Regions from separate parts of the Kitasatospora sp. NPDC028961 genome, predicted to be linked through region 2. Evidence: riboswitches for the same ligand, from Rfam matches in the RefSeq annotation. Region 2 holds a riboswitch; the other holds the start of a gene.

Region 1 (7,026 bases), on a different contig from region 2:
CGCAGGACAACGGGCAGGGCCCCGGCGGAGAAGACTCCGCCGGGGCCCTGCCGTACCGCGTCAGTCGGCTCAGGAGCCGTACTCGTCCAGCGGCGGGCAGGAGCAGACCAGGTTGCGGTCGCCGTACGCGCCGTCGATCCGGCTGACCGGCGGCCAGTACTTGTCCGCCGGGTTCACGCCCGCCGGGAAGACGGCCTCCTGGCGCGAGTAGCCGTGCGCCCAGTCACCGGCCAGCGCGCCCGCGGTGTGCGGGGCGTTGCGCAGCGGGTTGTCCTCGGCCGGCCACGCGCCCGAGCCGACCTTGTCGATCTCGGCCCGGATCTCGATCATCGCGTCGCAGAAGCGGTCGATCTCGTGCAGGTCCTCGGACTCGGTCGGCTCGATCATCAGGGTGCCGGCCACCGGGAAGGACATCGTCGGCGCGTGGAACCCGTAGTCGATCAGGCGCTTGGCGATGTCGTCCACCGTCACGCCGGTCTCCTTGGTGAGCGGGCGCAGGTCGATGATGCACTCGTGCGCGACCAGGCCGCCGGGACCGGTGTAGAGCACCGGGAAGTGCGGGGCCAGGCGCTTGGCGATGTAGTTGGCGTTCAGCACCGCCACCTGGGTGGCCCGCTTGAGGCCCTCCCCGCCCATCAGCCGGACGTACGCCCAGGAGATCGGCAGGATGGCGGCCGAGCCCCAGGGGGCGGCCGAGATCGGGCCGACGCCGGTGGCCGGGCCCGCCTCGGACTGCAGCGGGTGGTTCGGCAGGTACGGCGCCAGGTGCGCGCGCACCGCCACCGGGCCGACGCCCGGGCCGCCGCCGCCGTGCGGGATGCAGAAGGTCTTGTGCAGGTTCAGGTGCGAGACGTCCGCGCCGAACTTGCCCGGCTTGGCGAGGCCGACCAGGGCGTTCAGGTTGGCGCCGTCCACGTAGACCTGGCCGCCGGCCTCGTGCACCAGGGCGCAGATGTCGGTGATCTGGGTCTCGTACACGCCGTGGGTGGACGGGTAGGTGACCATCAGCACCGCGAGGTTGTCGCGGTGCTGCTCGATCTTCGCCCGGAGGTCCTCGACGTCCACGTCGCCGTCGACCAGGGTCTTGACCACGACCACGCGCATACCGGCCATCACGGCGGAGGCCGCGTTGGTGCCGTGCGCGGAGGACGGGATCAGGCAGACGTCGCGCTGCGCGTCACCGTTGGCGTGGTGGTAGGCGCGGACGGCCAGCAGACCGGCCAGCTCGCCCTGCGAGCCGGCGTTCGGCTGGATCGAGACGGCGTCGTAGCCGGTGACCTCGACCAGCTGCTGCTCCAGTTGGCGGATCAGGGTGAGGTAGCCCTGGGCCTGGTCGATCGGCGCGAACGGGTGCAGCTGGCCGAACTCCGGCCAGGTCACCGGCTCCATCTCGGTGGTCGCGTTGAGCTTCATGGTGCAGGAGCCCAGCGGGATCATGCCGCGGTCCAGCGCGTAGTCGCGGTCCGACAGGCGGCGCAGGTAGCGCAGCATGGCGGTCTCCGAGCGGTGGCTGTGGAAGACCGGGTGGGTCAGGTACTCGTCCTCGCGCAGCAGCGCGGCCGGCAGCGCCTCGGCGCTCTCCGGGGTCTCGACGCCCTCGACGCCGAACGCGGCCCAGACGCCCGCCAGGTGCTCGCGGGTGGTGGTCTCGTCGGTGGAGACCGAGATCCGGTCCTCGCCGTCCTGGTACACGTTGATGCCGTGGGCGCGGGCGGCCTCGGCGATCGCGGCGGCGCGGCCGGGGACGACCGCGGTGACGGTGTCGAAGAACTCGCCGTGCAGCAGCTCGACGCCGCCGGCCCGCAGGCCCTCGGCGAGGGCGGCGGCGTAGCGGTGGGTACGGCGGGCGATGTCGGCCAGGCCGTCCGGGCCGTGGTAGACGGCGTACATCGAGGCCATCACGGCCAGCAGCACCTGGGCGGTGCAGATGTTGCTGGTGGCCTTCTCGCGGCGGATGTGCTGCTCGCGGGTCTGCAGGGCCAGCCGGTAGGCGCGGTTGCCGTCGGCGTCGACGGAGACGCCGACCAGGCGGCCGGGCAGCGAGCGGGCGTACTCGGCGCGCACCGAGAGGTAGCCGGCGTGCGGGCCGCCGAAGCCCATCGGCACGCCGAAGCGCTGCGAGGTGCCGCAGGCGATGTCGGCGCCGAGCGAGCCCGGGGACTTCAGCAGGGTCAGCGCCAGCAGGTCGGCGGCGACGGCGACGATCGCACCGAGGCCGTGGGCCTGCTCGATCACCGGGGCGAGGTCGCGGACCACACCGGTCGCGCCGGGGTACTGGAGCAGCACGCCGAAGACGCCGCGCTCGGCGATCTCGGCCGGGATGCCGGCGGAGAGGTCGGCGACGACCACCTCGACGCCGGTCGGCTCGGCCCGGGTCCGGATCACCGCGACGGTCTGCGGCAGGGTCTCGACGTCGACCAGGAAGACGCCGCCCTTGACCTTGGTGACACGGCGGGCCAGGGACATCGCCTCGGCGGCCGCGGTGCCCTCGTCCAGCAGCGAGGAGCCGGAGGTGGGCAGACCGGTGAGGTCGGAGACCACGGTCTGGAAGTTGAGCAGCGCCTCCAGGCGGCCCTGCGAGATCTCCGGCTGGTACGGCGTGTACGCGGTGTACCAGGCCGGGTTCTCCAGGACGTTGCGCAGGATCACCGGCGGGGTGAAGGTGCCGTAGTAGCCCAGGCCGATCATCGGCTGGAGGACGGTGTTGCGACCGGCCAGCTCGCGCAGCTCGGCGAGGACCTGGGCCTCGCTGCGGCCGGCGGGCAGGTCCAGCCCGGTGATGGAGCGGATCGCCTCGGGCACGGCGGTGGCGGCGAGCTCGTCCAGCGAGCCGTAGCCTACCTGGGCCAGCATCTTCTCCTGCGCGGCGACGTCGGGGCCGATGTGGCGGTTCTCGAAGGGGCTGGCCTGCTCGAGCTCGGTGAGGGTCACGGGGGTGGTGGTGCGTCCCGCGTTCGGCTGGGCGTTCATGGTGGTCGAGGCCTCCTGGTCACGGACCGGCGGGGGTACGCACGCCGGGCGGCACCGCCGCTGCGGACGACAGCGGACAGGCCTGGGGCGGACGGACCCGACAGGCCTCCCCCTCTGTCATCGGGACCTGAGAGCTTCACCCGCGCGAGGCGCTGTGGCGCCCCGCCGGCTTGCACCGTCGGTGAGGGTGGTGCCGCCGGCTCCCTCGCCGGCAGTCCTGCCCTGCTTTCCAGAGTGACCTATCCCACACGGTACGGATGCCTGAGAGATTCCGGGGAGGAGTTGCTCCTTCGGCGCCCCGACCAGCGACTTCCGCTCTCGGGGACTCTCCCGAGCGGGCTCGGCGGTCGCGCCCAGGGTACCAGCGGCAGGCGCCTCGATCACGGGTGCGTCCTGGCAGGTGAACAGCCGGTCCGTGACCCGGACGGCGCAGCACCGGGCCCGTCCGGCCGCACCCCGGTCGCGCCGGTCCGGTTCATGGCTTTTGGTGTGAAGTGGCGGATGGGACGGGCGGGCCGGCCGCCGGCCTGCGGGCGTTCCGCAGGCGCAACGCACTGGAGGAAAGAGTGCAGACCGATATCGACCCCCGGGACCTCATCGGCCACAAGGCGGTCGACCGCAACGGAGACAAGATCGGCACGGTCGACGAGGTGTACCTGGACGACGCCACCGGGCAGCCCGAATGGGCGGCCGTCCGGACCGGCATCTTCGGCCGGGACGCCTTCGTCCCCCTGACCACGAGCGAGTTCTCCGGCGACGAACTGCGGGTGCCCTACGACAAGTCCCTGGTGAAGGAGTCACCGGACTTCGGCGTGGGCCAGCACCTGTCACCCGCCCAGGAGCTCCAGCTCTACCGCTACTACGGGCTGGACACCCAGGTGGACGGCCGGCCGTCGGCCGGCGACGGCTCCGGCTCCGAGCCGGCCGACCTCGACTTCGGCAGCGTGCCGGCCGCCGCCCCGGCGGCAGCGGCGGGCACCGCCGCGGTGGCGGGCGTCGCCGCGGCGAAGCCCGCCGACCAGTCGGCCCCGGCGGCCCCGGCGGCCCCGGCGAAGCCGCTCGCCTTCCACTCGGCCGACAGCATGGCCCCGCCCCTCACCGTCCCCCCGGCCGCCGACCTCGGCAAGCCGTCCGAACCTGCTACGGAGCCCAACGTGCGGACCCTCGACACCACCGCGCCCGCCACCCCGTCGGCGCCCGTCGCACCGGAGCAGCGCCCGCCGGCGGCCCCGCTCGTCACGGGCGGCCCCGACGGCGCCGAGGTGGCGGCCCCCCGGGCCGCCACCTCCGGCACCCCGGCGCCCGACCGCGCGGGCGCGGCCTCGTCGGCGCCGAACGCGCCGGTGGAGATCACCTGCCGTGAGGAACGGCTGGACATCACCACCGAGTGGCATGTCGTGGGCACCGCGAAGCTGCGCAAGTACGTGACCAGCGAGGCGGTGGAGCGCCGGGTGCCGGTGGTCCGCGAGCGGGTCCGGGTGGAGCGGACGCCGGTCGGCGAGGCGGAGCGGGCCTCGTTGAGCGACAAGGACATCGCCGAGGCGGTGGAGGAGGTCACGCTGCGCGAGGAGCGGCCGGTGGTTCGCAAGTACCTGGCGCCGATCGAGCGGGTCCGCCTGGTCGTCGAGCGCTACACCGACGAGGAGGTGATCCGGGACGAGCTGCGGCGCGAGCACGTCGAGGTCCACGACAACACCGCGGCCGCCCCGACCCCGGGCGCCTCGTCCAACCACACCCCGTCCGCCACTCCCGACGGCGCCGCCGGGCGCCCGGGCGGCGGCGAACACGCGGGCACCGGAGGGCACTTGGGCGCCGGCGAGCCGTCCCGGCCGGCCCCGCTGAGGCCGCTCGCCTGACGGTCCGACCCAGGGACCCCGGACCTCCACGGTCCGGGGTCCTTCGACTTTGCCAAAGCTTCACCGATCGATATTTGACACACTGAAGTATCTCCCGGCATGGTTGCTTCAGTTCATTCACTATGTACGGGAGGAAGCAACCGTGAGTGAGGCACCACAGCCCACCACCGCGGCCGAGAAGCAGAGCAGCGCCCGGGTCCTGCCGGCCCTCATCCTGGCGATGCTGTCGTTCAGCGTGGTGCAGACCGCGGTCGTTCCGATCCTGCCCTCGCTGGCCAAGGAGCTCGACGTCTCGGGCTCCAGCATCACCTGGCTGATGACGGCCAACCTGCTCTCGGCCGCCGTGCTGACCCCCCTGCTGGGCCGCTTCGGCGACCTGCGCGGTCGCAAGCCGATGCTGCTGATCTCGCTGGCCGGTCTCGTCGCGGGCTCGGCGCTCGCCGTCAGCACCCACTCCTTCACCTGGCTGGTCGTCGCCCGCGTCCTCCAGGGCGCCGGCGGTGGCGTGCTGCCGCTCGCCATCAGCATCGTCCGCGACGAGCTGCCGAAGCAGAAGGTCACCGGTGGCGTCGCCGCCATCAGCGCCTCGATGGGCGTCGGCAGCGGCCTCGGCCTGGTCGCCACCGGCCTGCTGCTGGAGCACTGGAGCTACAAGTCGATCTTCTGGATGGGCCTGTTCTTCGGCCTGCTCGCGGTCGCCCTGGTCGCCTTCCGGGTGCCCAGCGACCCGGTGACCGACAAGGAGGGCGGCGCCGACCCGCTCGGCGCGATCACCCTGGCCGGCTGGCTCTCCGCCCTGCTGGTCGCGGTCAGCCAGGGCAACACCTGGGGCTGGACCTCCACCAAGACGCTCGGCCTGTTCGCCGTCGCCGCCGTGATCGCCCTGATCTGGGGCGTCATCGAGGTCAAGGTCAAGCACCCGCTGGTCGACATGAAGATGATGTCCCGCCCGGCCGTCGCCTTCACCAACCTGGCCGGCCTGCTGATCGGCTTCGGCATGTACGGCTCGTTCATGGTGATCAGCAACTTCGCCCAGACCCCGGAGAAGCTCACCCACTACGGGTTCACCGCGACCGTGCTGCACGCCGGTGTCATGCTGCTGCCGTCCGCGCTCGGCTCGATGGTCGCCGCCCCGGTCGGCGCCCTGCTGATCGCCCGTCGCGGCCCGCGCCTGCCGCTGGTCCTCGGTGGCGTCCTCGGCGCCGTCGCGATGGCCTACCTGGCCGTCCGCCACAGCCACGAGGCCGACATCTACACCGCCTCGGCGATCTTCGGTCTCGGCATCGGCCTCGCCTTCTCGGCGATGCCGGCCTACATCAACGGCGCCGTCCCGGTCGAGCAGAGCGGCATCGCCAACGGCATGAACGCCGTGCTGCGCACCGTCGGTGGCGCGATCGGCACCGCCGTGATGGCCGCGATCCTCACCGGCGACACCATGAAGCTGCCGATCCCGGTCTCGCTGCCCACCCTGGACGCCTACAAGCACGCGTTCTGGGTGGCCGCCGCGGTCTGCGCGATCGCCGGTGCCGTCCCCTTCCTGATCCGCGGCGTCAAGCCCTCCGTCACCGTCGCCGGTGGCAAGGGTGCGGCGGACCTCAGCCCCAGCCCCGAGCTGGTCAAGACCGACGCCTGACGAGGCGTCCACCCCCCGCGCCCAGGGACAGGGCGCGGGGGACCGGTCCCCGAACGGTCGACGAGGGCATCGCGACCGCCCGAGGGCCGGCCGTGCACGCGGCTCCACCCGGCCCCCCTGCCGGGTGGGGCCGCTTCGTGCGTTCCAGGGTGGTCAGCCCACCGCCGGTTCACCGCCGCCCGCCCCGGCCGACGGCCCGTCCTCGTCGCCGCGCAGCGGCAGCGGACGGGCCGGCTCCAACGCCGGGTCCTCCACCGCGAAGGTCCGCACCCGGCCCGGTCCGCTCCACGGCGTCTCGAACCGCACCGTCACCCGGCCGACCCCGCTGCCCTGCACCCACCCCGGGCCGAGTTCGGCGTGCCGCACGTCCTGGCCCGGCATCCAGTGCCGCGCCACGACCACCGCGGGCTCCGGGGCCTCGTCCTCCTGGGCGTCGGCCTCGACCGCCCCCGGCTCCCCCGCCTCCTCCCGGACGGCCTGCGCGAAGAGGTCCTCCTGGGTGTAGTCCGCCAGCTGCGAGACCCCGACCCCGAGCAGCCGGACGCCGCCGGTGATGTCCACCTGGGA
Region 2 (7,026 bases):
GTGTTGCCGGGGTCGAGCGAGTCCGGCGTGCCCTTCATCTCGTAGGTGACCGTCCCGCCCTTCTTGTCCGAGGCGTTGACGATGCCCTTGGTGGCCGCGTCGGCGCCGCCGCCGGACGCGGCGGAGGACGACGAGTCGCCCCCGCTCTTGGATGAACCGGAGGTACACCCGGTGACGACCAGGACAGCGGCGGCGGCCACTGCGGTCAGTCCGACGGTACGGGACCTACGCATGGTGAGATCAACCCCTTGAGGAAGTGGTGGCGGATCGGAGGGTCCTGACGGAATGTCAGTTGCTCTTGGGATCGAGGGCGTCACGCAGCCCGTCGCCGAGCAGGTTGAAGGCGAGCACCGTGAGGAAGATCGCCATACCGGGGACCACCATGTACTGGGGGTCCACCTGGTAGTACTTGATCGCGTCGTTGAGCATCCCGCCCCAGGAGGCCTGCGGGGCCTGGATGCCGACGCCGAGGAAGCTGAGGCCCGCCTCGAAGAGGATGTTGGTCGGGATCAGCAGGGTCGAGTAGACCAGGATCGGACCGACCAGGTTGGGCAGCAGCTCCTTGAACAGGATGAACGGCCCCCGGGCGCCCAGGCTGCGGGCCGCGTAGACGAACTCGCGCTCACGCAGTGAGAGGGTCTGGCCGCGCACGATCCGGCCCATGTAGGGCCAGTTGAAGAAGCCGATCACGAAGATCAGCACGCCGATGTGCAGCGGGAGGCCGTGCAGGCCGAACGCGCCGCCCTGGAGCGAGGCGGAGATCGCGATGGCGAAGAGCAGCAGCGGGAACGCCAGGAAGACGTCCATCACCCGGCTGATCAGGGCGTCCACCCAGCCGCCGTAGTAGCCGGCCATCACGCCGAGCACGGTGCCGAGGGTGTTGGAGAGCAGGGTCGCCCCGAAGGCGACGAGCAGCGAGACCCAGGAGCCCTCGATGACCCGGGAGAGCAGGTCACGGCCCTGCAGGGGGTCCACGCCGAGCGGGTGGTCGAGGCTCATGCCGCCCCAGTCGCCGAACGGCAGACCACCGAGGTTGGCGTCCAGGAGGTCCTGGTTGAGGGCGTCGGGGTCCAGGCCGAACATCGACTCGATCGGCTTGGCCAGCACGGCCAGCAGGACGAGCAGGATCACCACGACGGCGCCGGCGACGGCGGCCTTGTCCCGTTTGAAACGGGTCCAGGCGATCCGGCCGAGCGAGCGGCCCTCGATCTTCGTGGCCGGGCTCGCGGCGGCGGCTGCCTCCGGCGTGTTCCCGGCGGTCTTGATGGGTGCGGTCATGGTCAGTTCGGTCCCCTCGCCGACGGTGGCCGGCCCACGGGTGCCGGTCGCCGGTTCGGCGGTACGGCTGGTGCGGACGTGCGGAGGTTCAGGTGCGGGTGTTCAGCGGTGCGACGTGCTCGGGTACTGCGGCCGCGCGGGATGGGCGTCGCGAGGCTCAAGCGGTCCGCCAGCGCGTTCACCCTCGTGGGGCACCCAGTACGCGCGGTGCGTTGCGCAGAACTCTCTGCCATCCGAACTGGCTTGCGCCAGCCCTGACAACCGAGAGATGCCCAACTGTGATCTGTCGGCATGCACCTCTGGATCTTCGGCATATCCCTCTTCACACAGCTGTTACATGCATGTCAAGAGGCTGCACCGAACCAGCCGGAAATCCGACCGGAAATGCCAGGACCGACATGACGGATCGTCATGTCGGTCCTGGTGGAGGGCTTTGGGTGCATACACCCGGACTACCCGTTACCGCGCCGAGAACACCCGAACATCCGTGCTTGCGACAGGTGTCCGAAGTGCCCGTAGTTGGGACACGAACACCGGGTCTGCCCGGAGTTGCGGCACGGTCGCCGGAATGCCCGGCGTGCGGTGCCGGCGCCCGAATGCCCGGCGTGCGCTGCCGACACCGCCATGCCCGGAGCCCCGGCACGGGCGCCGGAACGCCCGGCGTGCGGCGCGGGCACCGCGGCGCCCGCCGCGTCGTCCGTGCGGGCGTCAGCGCCCCGGGTAGCCGGGCCAGGGCTGCTGCGGCGGCGGCTGCTGCCCCGGCCACACCGGGCCGGGCGCCTGGGTGCCGTAGCCGTACGCCGGGCCCGCCTGCGAGGCGTAGGGCGGCGGCGGCACCGGCGGGTACGGCGCGGCCTGCGAGCGGCCGTGGCCGCCCGCCTCGCGGTCGTAGAACGGCCGCGCGTTGGCCCGCATCCAGAGCGCCACCGGGTCGTACTCGTCCCCCATGGCGACGGTGGAGACCGCGAGCCCCTCCGGCGCGACCGCGATCGCGCGCTGCATCAGCGCCCGGACGGCCTCCACCGTGGGCGGCGAACTCTCGTACAGCTCAAGCCCGATGGCCAGGTACGGTTCGCCCACGGAGGGCTGCACCCAGGCCCGGCGCAACGCCTTGACCGCCCGCACCTCGACCGCCTGCCGCTCCAGCAGCGCGAAGAACTGCTGGGCCTGCACCTGCGGTTCGCTCAGCTTCAGCGGCCCGGCCGGCAGCCGGTCCAGGCCGGCCGCGATCCGGCGCAGGTCCGCCCAGGGCACCCCGACGCCGCCGCCGGGGGCGTGCGGGTTCAGCCAGAGGCCCCAGCGGGTGCGATAGAGCGAGGCGGCGATCTCACGCCCCGAGATCACCTCGTGCGCCCGCGCCCAGCCGGACGCCGCCAGCTGCTCGGGCGAGGTGACGGCCGGCGCGTAGCCGTGACCGCTGATCTCCATGTTCCCGTACTGGGCGTCCGGACTGCCCGGCGTGCCGTGCCAGAGCAGCATCCAGACCTGCCCCGCGGCCAGCGCGTGCAGCAGTGCCTCGTACGCCTCCCAGCGTTCCGGCGCGACCTCGCGCAGGGCGTGCTCCAGCGCTCTCGGATCCGCGCCGGGGCGCCCGGCGGGTGCCTGGCCCCAGGGCCCCGGTGCACCGCCCGCTACCGCTCCCGCACTCATGCGCCCACCTCGCTGCGCCTCTTCTTCTCTCACCTGCCGCCGGCCCGGCGGTCATCTGCAGGCACCCTATGGGGCGCCACCCGCCACCGCCACGCCGACGTGCCCGGCGGTGGCCTCCGGCCCGGTGCCGGGCGAGGAGGAACGCGTCACATCCGTGCGTAGAACGGCTGGACCCGGTTGAGCAGCCACTCGACCACGGGGTCCTCCGCGAGGTCGAGCAGTACGAGGTGGACGCCGCCGGGCAGCGGCGCGGTTCCCAGCGCACGGCCCAGGGCCTCGTTCACGGCCGCCGGTTCGGCCGGGGCCGCCGGATCGAGCTGGACGCCGACGAACATCACCGTCGGCTCGCCCTCCACGCTGGCCAGCGCCCGCCTGGCGGTCAGGACGCCGGGCAGGCCCGAGAGCTCGTACCGGCAGGCGGCCAGGAAGGCCTCCGGGTCCTCGCCCGGTACCGGTTCGCGCAGCGCCACCCGGCCGCCGGTCGGCGCCTCCGGGGCGTCCCAGCGGTCCTCGCGCGGCCCGCGCCGCAGCTCGGCGACGCCCTGCGGCGGCACCGGGATGCCCACCGGCGCCTCCGGGTTCACCGCGATGCCCACGCCCAGCGGCAGCCCGCGGGCGAACTCCCAGACCGGCGCGATCGCGAAGGCCATCCCGGGCGCCTGCTGGAGGAGCACCTCCTGCGAGGAGAAGACCGGGACGTAGGGGTCGCCGGCCAGCTCGATGGTCGGCAGGTCCAGGGCCTGGCCCTGGGGGTCGCCGCCGGCCGGCAGCGGGATCCACACCTGGCTGCGGGCGAGCACCTCGAACACCCGGGGGGTCGCGCCGGGATCGCCGAGCGCGGCCGTGAGCACCTGCTCCAGCTCGTTCGCGGGCCATCCACCGCCGGGCAATGCCGCCTCCGGGCCGCCCCACCCCTGCTGCTGCTCCACCGGGTACCCCATCCGCCGCTGTACCGTCCTCTGTTCGCCGACGCCGAGCAGCCTAGCGGGCCCGCGGCCGGGGCCGCGGTGCGCGCCGGTACCGGTCGGTACGGGGCCGGGGCGGTACCGGTGGGCTGGCGGTGGCGGGTGCGGGCCGAGCCCGCCGGGCGGGGCCGGGCCCGGGGCCCCTCTCCCGTCTTCCGCCGGGACGTGCCATGATGTCCGCGTCTGCGGGTGTTCCCCGCCGAGAACCTCAACTCCATACCGGCCGCTCGAACCCGCGCGGGAGAGTCCGGAGTACCCCCGAGAGGCGGTACAGCCGGCGCCGAAGGAGCAAGTCCTCCCCGGAATCTCTCAGGCCCCCCTACCGCACGGGTTAGGCACATCTGGAAAGCGGCGCACGGCCCTGTCGCGCGCCCACCCACGGTGCAAGCCGCCATGCTGTCCTGTTAGCTGTGAAGCGCTGCGGGCCCGCGTGCGGTGAAGCTCTCAGGTTCGACGACAGATGGGGAGACCCAGCCGCCGCATGCCCGCGCGCAGGCTCGGTCCCCGAGCGGGTCCGGTCCGGCGTGCGCACACCTGAGTGCCCAGACCGAGGAGTTCCAGGCCATGTCGTCCCTCCGCCTCACCGCGCTCGACGCGCTGCACCGCGCCCTCGGCGCGACCATGACCGACTTCGCCGGCTGGGACATGCCGCTGCGTTACGGCAGCGAGCGCGAGGAGCACCTCGCCGTCCGCACCAAGGCCGGTCTGTTCGACCTCTCCCACATGGGCGAGATCACCGTGACCGGCCCGCAGGCCGGTGCGATGCTGGACCACGCGCTGGTCGGCTTCGTCTCCGCGCTCGGCGAGCTGCGGGCCCGCTACACCATGATCTGCGCCGAGGACGGCGGCATCCTGGACGACCTGATCGTCTACCGCCTGCGCGAGGACGCCTTCCTGGTCGTCGCCAACGCCTCCAACGCCCAGCTGGTGCTGGACGAGCTGATCGCCCGCGCCAAGGGCTACGACGCCGTCGTCACCGACGACCGCGACACCTACTCGCTGATCGCCGTCCAGGGCCCGGAGTCCACCGCGATCCTGGCCGACACCACCGAGGCCGACCTGCCCGGCCTGAAGTACTACGCGATCCTCCCGGCCCAGGTGGCCGGCCGCGACGTGCTGCTCGCCCGCACCGGTTACACCGGCGAGGACGGCTTCGAGATCTTCTGCAACCCGGGCGACGCCGCGCACATCTGGACGGCGCTGACCGAGGCCGGCACCGGCCGCGGGCTCGTCCCCTGCGGCCTCTCCTGCCGCGACACGCTGCGCCTGGAGGCCGGCATGCCGCTCTACGGGCACGAGCTCTCCACCGACCTGACCCCCTTCGACGCCGGCCTCGGCCGGGTGGTCCGCTTCGACAAGACCACCAACGAGGGCGCGTTCGTCGGCCGCAAGGCCCTGGAGCAGGCCGCCGCCGCGGCCGAGGCCAACCCGCCGCGGGTGCTGGTCGGCCTGGTCTCCGAGGGCAAGCGCGTGCCGCGCGCCGAGTACACCGTGGTGACCGCCGACGGCGAGCCGATCGGCCGGATCACCTCGGGCGCGCCCTCCCCCACCCTGGGCAAGCCGATCGCGATCGCCTACGTGGACGCGGCGCACGCCGCCCCGGGCACCACCGTCGCGGTGGACGTGCGCGGCAAGCACGAGCCGGTGCAGGTCGTGGCGCTGCCGTTCTACAAGCGCGCCCGCTGACGCCGTTCGGGCGCGCCCGCCGAGGCCTCACGAGCGCGCCCGCCCGGGCCTGACCCTCCGAAGATCCACGTCGAAGCCGTCCGTCCGGCGGCCCGCTTCGTCGTACCCGCTTCCCATCCTGGAGAATGACGCCATGAGCAACCCCCAGCACCTGCAGTACACCAAGGAGCACGAGTGGCTGACCGCCGTCGAGGACGGTGTCTCCACGGTCGGCATCACCGCCCACGCCGCCGACGCGCTCGGTGACATCGTCTACGTGCAGCTGCCCGAGGTCGGCGAGACCGTGACCGCCGGTGAGACCTGTGGCGAGCTGGAGTCCACCAAGTCGGTCAGCGACCTGTACTCGCCGGTCACCGGCGAGATCACCGAGGTCAACCAGGACGTCCTGGACGACAACTCCCTGGTCAACAGCGCCCCGTTCGAGGGTGGCTGGCTGTTCAAGGTGCGCGTCGAGTCGACCGACGAGCTGCTCAGCGCCGACGAGTACAACGCCCTGACCAACCCGGCCTGAGCCGGCCGTTCGGGGTGGCCGCAGTGCGGCGGCCGCCCCGGCCACCGGGCCTCCTCCGCCCTCCGGTCGCCCGCCGCCACCCTTCCGTGGGGCGTGCCAGGCGCGGCACCTCCTTCTCTCCTCCCTGGGAAGACCACACCATGACGGTTCTCAACCAGTCCCTGCACTCGCTCGACCCGGAGATCGCCGCCGCAGTCGACGCCGAGCTGCACCGCCAGCAGACCACCCTGGAAATGATCGCCTCCGAGAACTTCGCCCCGGTGGCGGTCATGGAGGCCCAGGGCTCGGTGCTGACCAACAAGTACGCCGAGGGCTACCCGGGCCGCCGCTACTACGGTGGCTGCGAGCACGTCGACGTGGTCGAGCAGATCGCGATCGACCGGATCAAGGCCCTGTTCGGCGCCGAGCACGCCAACGTCCAGCCGCACTCCGGCGCGCAGGCCAACGCCGCCGCGATGTTCGCGCTGATCCAGCCGGGTGACACCATCCTGGGCCTGAGCCTGGCCCACGGCGGTCACCTGACCCACGGCATGAAGATCAACTTCTCCGGCAAGCTCTACAACGTCGCCGCGTACCACGTGGACGACAAGACCGGCCAGGTCGACATGGCCGAGGTCGAGCGCCTCGCCAAGGAGCACCAGCCGAAGCTGATCATCGCCGGCTGGTCCGCCTACCCCCGTCAGCTGGACTTCGCCGCGTTCCGCCGGATCGCCGACGAGGTCGGCGCCCTGCTGATGGTCGACATGGCGCACTTCGCCGGTCTGGTCGCCGCGGGCCTGCACCCCAACCCGGTGCCGTACGCGGACGTGGTCACCACCACCACGCACAAGACCCTGGGCGGCCCGCGCGGCGGCGTCATCCTCTCCAAGGCCGAGTGGGCCAAGAAGATCAACTCCGCGGTCTTCCCCGGCCAGCAGGGCGGCCCGCTGGAGCACG

The links. A riboswitch is a leader RNA that binds a small molecule or an ion and turns the genes downstream of it on or off. The one in region 2 is predicted to bind glycine.
Region 1: another riboswitch for glycine. It lies ahead of gcvP (aminomethyl-transferring glycine dehydrogenase); the one in region 2 lies ahead of gcvT (glycine cleavage system aminomethyltransferase GcvT).

What each region holds. Positions count from the first base shown of each region.
Region 1 is NZ_JBVHVO010000018.1:11,614-18,639, reverse strand. Features, by position in the region: gene gcvP (aminomethyl-transferring glycine dehydrogenase) at 70-2,970, opposite strand; glycine riboswitch at 3,210-3,313, opposite strand; gene ACZ4UX_RS25820 (PRC and DUF2382 domain-containing protein) at 3,537-4,826, shown strand; gene ACZ4UX_RS25815 (MFS transporter) at 4,969-6,459, shown strand; gene ACZ4UX_RS25810 (DNA polymerase IV) at 6,613-7,026, opposite strand, start outside.
Region 2 is NZ_JBVHVO010000005.1:325,308-332,333, reverse strand. Features, by position in the region: gene ACZ4UX_RS13755 (ABC transporter substrate-binding protein) at 1-233, opposite strand, end outside; gene ACZ4UX_RS13750 (ABC transporter permease) at 289-1,278, opposite strand; gene ACZ4UX_RS13745 (enhanced serine sensitivity protein SseB C-terminal domain-containing protein) at 1,987-2,928, opposite strand; gene ACZ4UX_RS13740 (enhanced serine sensitivity protein SseB C-terminal domain-containing protein) at 3,075-3,869, opposite strand; glycine riboswitch at 4,122-4,228, shown strand; gene gcvT (glycine cleavage system aminomethyltransferase GcvT) at 4,458-5,579, shown strand; gene gcvH (glycine cleavage system protein GcvH) at 5,713-6,090, shown strand; gene glyA (serine hydroxymethyltransferase) at 6,231-7,026, shown strand, end outside.